2 regions of the Plantactinospora sp. WMMB782 genome follow, and region 2 is predicted to be linked to the other one. Evidence: riboswitches for the same ligand, from Rfam matches in the RefSeq annotation. Region 2 holds a riboswitch; the other holds the start of a gene.
The links. Region 2 has a riboswitch for thiamine pyrophosphate ahead of thiE (thiamine phosphate synthase). Riboswitches for the same ligand answer to the same signal wherever they lie in the genome.

Region 1 (3,187 bases), 820 kb from region 2:
ACGAGTTCGAGCCAGGTACGCCGGTCCTGGCCGAAGGTCGGCTCGTCCAGCACCAGCAACCGGGGCGCGGTGGCCAGCGCGGTCGCCACGCTCAGCCGCCGCGCCTGACCGCCGGAGAGCGTGTACGGGTTGGCCTCGGCCAGCCGGTCCAGCCGGAGCCGGACCAGCAGCTCGTCCACCACCGACCGGACCTCCGCCTCCGGCCGGCCGGTCCGGCGCGGCCCGAGCGCCAGCTCGGTGAAGACGGTGCCGCTGACGAACTGGTGCTCCGGGTCCTGGAAGACCGAGCCGATCCGGGCGGCCAGCACCGGCGCCCGCCACCGGTGCGGTGCGCTGCCGGCGTGCCGGCCGGCCAGTTCCGGGGTGGCCGACAGCCGGCCGCCGCCGGGCCGGAGCAGCCCGCCGAGCAGCAGGGCCAGGGTGGACTTGCCGGCGCCGTTGCGGCCGAGCACCGCGAGCGCCTCGCCGGCGCGTACCCGCAGGTCGGTGTCGACCAGCCGGGGTGGCAGGCCGAGCCGGTCGGCGGTGAGCAGCAGGTCTCCGGTGCCGGCGGTCGCCCGGCGCGGTGCCGGCGGCGGCCCCGGCACCCAGACCCCGGCGGCGGCCAGTGCTTCGCCGTGCGCGGCGAAGACCTGCTCCGCGGGGCCGTCGGCCTGTATCCCGCCGCCCGGTTCGAGCACCACCACCCGGTCGACGAGCGGCAGTGACTCCGCCACCCGGTGCTCGACCAGGATCAGCGTGGTGTCGTCGTCGACCGCCGCCCGGACGGCGTCGCGGACCAGCGTGGCGCCGGCCGGGTCCAGGTTCGCGGTCGGCTCGTCGAGCAGCAGCAGGCCGGGCCGGAGGGCGAGCACTCCGGCCAGGGCGAGCCGTTGCTGCTCCCCGCCGGAGAGCGCGGCGGTGGACCGGTCGGGCCCGTACGGGAAGCCGACCCGGTCCAGCGCCTCGGTGACCCGGGGCCAGATCTCCGCCGCCGGTACGCCCCGGTTCTCCAGGCCGAACGCCACGTCGTCGCCGGCCCGGGCCATCACCAGCTGGGTCTGCGGGTCCTGGAAGACGATGCCGACCCGTTCCCGGGCCTTGCGCGGGTCGAGCCCGTCGATCTCGACGGTGCCGGCCTGCTCGCCGGAGTCCTCGGCGAGCAGCCCGGCCAGCGCCGCCAGCAGGGTGCTCTTGCCGGCGCCGGAGGCTCCGAGCAGGAGTACCCGCTCGCCGTGCCCGATCCGCAGGTCGAGGTCGCGGACCGCCCAGGCCCGGCGGCCGGCGTGCCGCCAGCCGAAGCCGCGCAGCCGTACCTCGCTCACGACGAGACCGCGCCGGTCAGACGAGGGTACGTTCGCGGCCGGCCGGGAACCGGTCCAGCACACCGGTCCGGGCCAGTGCCCGGGTGAGCGCCCAGCCGCCGGCTCCGGCCAGCACCGCCGCGCTGAGCACGGTGATCACGAAGACGGGCAGCCGGAACGCGGCGAAGTCGTACTCGGAGTAGTAGCGGAACTGGTCGAAGATCGCGGCGGCGAGTCCGGCCAGCAGGCCGGAGCCGACCGCCACCGGCAACCGGAACGAGCGGTAGCGGAGCGCCGCGAACGCCAGCTCGGCGCCGACGCCCTGGGTGGCGCCCTGGAGGATCGCGACGGTGCCCCACTGGCTGCCCAGCAGCACCGAGACGAGGGCGGCGAGGAACTCGCAGTAGAACGCCGCGCCCGGCTTGCGGATCACCAGGCCGCCGAGTACGCCGGGCACCAGCCAGATGCCGTAGATGACCGCCTGGGCCGGTGGGAAGAAGGTGAAGGCGCCCTCGGTGGCGCTCCAGACCACGTTCCAGGCCCAGAAGACGACGCCGAACGCGACCGCGATGACCGAGGCGACGACGATGTCGACGGTGCGCCATCTGGTGGTGTTGGTGGACTGCTGCACTGCGTGGCCTCCCAGTCGTCGCGTTCGTCGAGACGGTGGCTCGACGAACCGGCAGGACGCACGCCGCAGCCCGGGACGGCCCGGACTGCGGCGCGGCTGGAGACTCGACCGAACTCCCTGCGCTGGCATTACCCAGATCAGGTTCGAGGGTCTGCGGGTGGGTCCACCCGCACTCTCAGCGCTGTGCGCTCCCCTGTCGGATGTGCTGTTGTTGCGCAGACGGTACACCGGATACCGCTACGCCGACACCGGTGCGGCGGTGGATGTGGCCGCGCCCACCACGGCACGGGACGGGGTGTGCCCGGCACGGCGCGGGATAGGGTGGATGGCCCAGATCGTCCTCTCGAAGGGATCCGTGACCGTGACACTCAGCCCCGAGGGCTATCTCGACGTGGTCAGCGAGACGATCGGGCGGGTGGCGGCCGATGCCCGGGACGGCGTACGCCGGGCGGCCGACCTGGTCACCGCCGCGCTGCGGGCCGGGGGAGTGGTGCAGGCGTTCGGCACCGGCCATTCGGAGGCGCTGGCGATGGAGATCGCCGGCCGGGCGGGCGGCCTGGTCCCGACGAACCGGATCGCCCTGCGGGACCTGGTGTTGCGCGGCGGTGAACCGGTCGACATCCTCGGGCCGACCCTGGAGCGGGATCCGACGGTGGCCCACCGGCTCTACGAGCTGACCCCGGTCGACCCCCGGGACGTCTTCGTGATCGCCTCGAACTCCGGGGTGAACGGCACGATCGTCGAGTTCGCGTCGCTGGTCAAGGAGCACGGGCACGGGCTGATCGCGATCACCTCCGGGCAGCACTCGGCCCGGGTGGCGTCCCGGCACCCGTCCGGACGCAAGCTGGGCGACCTCGCCGACGTGGTGCTGGACAACGGCGCCCCGTACGGCGATGCGGCCCTGCCGCTGCCCGGCGGCGGTGCGGTCGGCGCGGTGTCGTCGATCACCGCCGCGCTGCTCGCCCAGCAGGTCGTGGTGGAGGTGGTCCGCCGGCTGGTCGAGGCGGGCGAAACCGCGCCGGTCTACCTCTCGGCCAACATTCCGGACAGCGACGACCACAACAACAGCCTGGAGGCCCGGTACGCCGGCCGGATCCGTCGGGGCGGCTGAGTTCGACAGAAGCACCGGCAGGGCCGGCAGTCCGGCACGAAACGGCCGGTAGCCTCCGCACGTCCGGCCGGCGGAACGTGCGTGCGTTTCGCGTCTGCTCCGTCCGGGCATCACTGCTGCCAACTTCGAGGCGGGGAGGCGCACAGGTGAGCGTGGAGACGG
Region 2 (3,187 bases):
CGTACGACTGCTGGGTGTGGCCGCCGGCCGTGTACCAGGCCCGGCCGCCGTCGTAGTCCTGGCACCAGGCGAACGGGTGGTCCGCGCCCATCGCCCCGGCACCCGGGGTGTAGCTGCGCTCGTCGAGCGAGGCGAGTACGTGCACGTCGCCGCGCGGGTTCTCGCGGAAGTTGTACCACTCGTCGTAGCGGGACCACTGCGCCGGCAGGTCGTTCGTGGACTCGTGCGCGGGGTCCTCGACCTTGATGGTGGCCTGCTGGTTGGCCGGGTGCGAGGCGAAGTACGCCCCGACCAGGTCGCCGTACCAGGGCCAGTCGTACTCGGTGTCGGAGGCGGCGTGGATGCCGACGTACCCGCCGCCGGCCTGGACGTACCGCTCGAACGCGCCCTGCTGTTCCGCGTTGAGTACGTCGCCGGTGGTGGAGAGCCAGATCACCGCCTGGTACCTGTCGAGGTTGGCGTCGGTGAACGCGGCGGAGTCCTCCGTGGCGTCGACGGTGAAGCCGTTGTCGGCACCGAGCTGCTGGATCGCGGCGATGCCGGCCGGGATGGAGTCGTGCCGGAAGCCGGCCGTCTTGGAGAAGACAAGCACGCTGAACGGCTCGGCGGCGATCGCGGGTGCGTTCCGCGCCGGAGCCTGCGGAAGCGCCGCCGGGGCGGCTGAGGCCGGGGTCGGGGCCAGCGCCGTGGTGCCGAGCAGTACGGCCGCGGTGGCGCCGACCAGGCGACGGAAGAGTCTCGGGCCGTGCGGGCCGGAAGCGAGTCTGCGGTGGGGGTGCGGGGGGTGCGAGGTGCCGCCGGGGCGGCCGGGAGTGGACACGGAGGATCTCCTTGGTCCGGGAAGGACAGAGGGATCCCGCGCGGACGCCGAAGCCGCCACGGGGGTGGTGGTACGCCCGGCGCTCGCCGAAGCACCGGCCGTCGAGGTCTTGCCTGTGGTCAGGGCCTGCCTTGTGGTCGAGGGCTTGCCTGTGGTCGGGGGTTTTGCCTTGTGGTCGAATTTTGCCTTGTGATTGAACAAATTAGGGCCGGGTGCTGGCCGGTCGGAATACGACGGTGAGGTTAATTCGGGTAACGGTTGTGTAACGGGGCGGAATCATCCGGATAGGACAGACAAATCCCTCCGCTGCCGCTCAGCCGCTGCGGAACGGCGGCACGTGCTTCGATGTCGGCCCTGTGCGCTAGGTCACGGCTCTTTACGGATCCGTGACCGCCGACGTACGCTCGCCGACAAGTAACCCACGGGAGCCCGGTGGACCGGGCTGAGAGGGGGGCTGCGAGCCCCCGACCGTCGAACCTGATCCGGGTAATGCCGGCGCAGGGAGGAGTGTTGCCGTGCTATCCATCGGACGACTTCACCTCATCACCGACACCCGGCCGGGGCGGGACCCGCTCGCCGTGGTCGACGCGGCCCTGGCGGTCGCCGGCCCCGAGCTGGTCGTGCAGGTCCGGGTGGAGGACGACGCCGACGACCGGACCGGGTACGAACTGGCCGCCGAGGTCACCGGCCGGTGCGCCGCGGTCGGGGCGACCTGCCTGGTGAACGACCGGCTGCACCTGGCCCTGGCGGTCGGGGCGGCGGGCGGGCACGTCGGCGCCCGGGACCTGCCGGTCGACGTCGCCCGCCGGGTGCTCGGCCCGGACGCCGTGCTCGGCGCGACCGCCCGGGACCCGGAGACCGGCGCGGCGGCGGTCGCGGCCGGTGCCAGTTACCTCGGCGTCGGCCCCTGCCACGCCACCTCCACCAAGGACGGCCTGCCCGCCCCGATCGGCCCGGACGGCATCCGCCGGGTCGCCTCGGCGGTCCCGGTACCGGTGATCGCGATCGGCGGGATCACCGCCGAGCGGGTACCCGCGCTGCTGGCCGCCGGGGCGTACGGGGTGGCCGTGGTCGGTGCCGTCGCCAACGCCGCCGACCCGTCCAGAGCCGTCGCCGAACTGCTGACCGCACTCGCCACCGTTGCGCCCCCACCCCTGCCGGACCGGGGACCGTCGCCGGGGTGGGACCCCCGGCGGGGATCCCCGACCTCCGCCCGGGGTGCGGGGGCGGCGGGATGGTAGGCACCGGCCGGGCGGACGTCGCCGTGGTGGGCGGCGGGCCGATCGGGCTCGCCGTCGCCTGGCGCTGCGCCGCCCGGGGCATGCGGGTCGAGGTGTACGACGACGACCCCGGCTCGGGCGCCTCCGACGTGGCGGCCGGCATGCTCGCCCCGGTCGCCGAGACGTACTTCGGCGAACGGGTGCTGACCGGACTGCTCGTCGCCTCGGCGGACCGCTGGCCGGGATTCGCCGCCGAACTCGGCGAGTACACCGGGATGGACCTCGGCTATCGGACCGAGGGGACGCTCACCGTCGCGCTCACCTCGGATGACCTGGCCGAGGCGGAGCGGCTCTGGACGTACCAGCGGGATCTCGGACTGCCGGTCACCCCGCTGCGCCCGGCGGAGCTGCGCAAGCGCGAACCGTTGCTCGCCACCCGGCTGCGCGGCGGCGCGTTCGCCCCCGGTGACCACCAGGTCGACCCGCGCCGGCTGGTCGCCGCGCTGCGGGTCGCCGCCGAGCGCGCCGGGGTGAACCTGGTGCCCCGGCCGGTCCGGCAGCTCGCCGAGCTGGACGCGGCGGCCACGGTCGTCGCGGCCGGCTGCGGCACGGCGGCGCTGACCGGCCTGCCGGTCCGGCCGGTGAAGGGGCAGATCCTGCGGCTGCGCGCCCCCGGCGGCGCGACACCCGGCTTCCGGCACGTGATCCGGGGCCACGCCGACGGCCGGGGCGTCTACCTGGTGCCCCGGACCGACGGCGAGGTGGTGGTCGGGGCCACCGTCGAGGAGCGCGCCGACCTGGCGGTCACCGCCGGGGCGGTGTTCGAGCTGCTCCGGGCGGCCACCGAGGTGATCCCGGAACTGACCGAGTACGAGCTGGTGGAGGCGCGCTCCGGGCTGCGCCCCGGTACGCCGGACAACGCGCCGCTGCTCGGCCCGCTGCCGGACCGGCCCGACGTGCTGGTGGCGGCCGGGCACTTCCGGCACGGCATCGTGCTCACCCCGCTCACCGCCGACCTGGTGGCCGACCTGCTGACCACCGGGGTACCGGACCCGGCGCTCGCGCCGCTGTCACCGGCCCGGTTCGCCGAGGTTCCGCCGCCCGCGGCGCGAGCGGGTGGGGTGGGCCCGGAGGTTCCGCTGCCGGC

Region 1: another riboswitch for thiamine pyrophosphate. It lies ahead of ACN28A_RS05010 (ECF transporter S component); the one in region 2 lies ahead of thiE (thiamine phosphate synthase).

Annotation. Positions count from the first base shown of each region.
Region 1 covers NZ_JBMHMC010000007.1:688,636-691,822, reverse strand. The annotation lists gene ACN28A_RS05015 (ABC transporter ATP-binding protein) at 1-1,304, opposite strand, end outside; gene ACN28A_RS05010 (ECF transporter S component) at 1,321-1,914, opposite strand; TPP riboswitch at 2,011-2,119, opposite strand; gene ACN28A_RS05005 (sugar isomerase domain-containing protein) at 2,276-3,025, shown strand; gene ACN28A_RS05000 (DUF6328 family protein) at 3,172-3,187, shown strand, end outside.
Region 2 covers NZ_JBMHMC010000007.1:1,510,541-1,513,727, reverse strand. The annotation lists gene ACN28A_RS08720 (ThuA domain-containing protein) at 1-724, opposite strand, end outside; TPP riboswitch at 1,232-1,341, shown strand; partial or broken gene thiE (thiamine phosphate synthase) at 1,336-1,959, shown strand; partial or broken gene thiO (glycine oxidase ThiO) at 2,055-3,117, shown strand.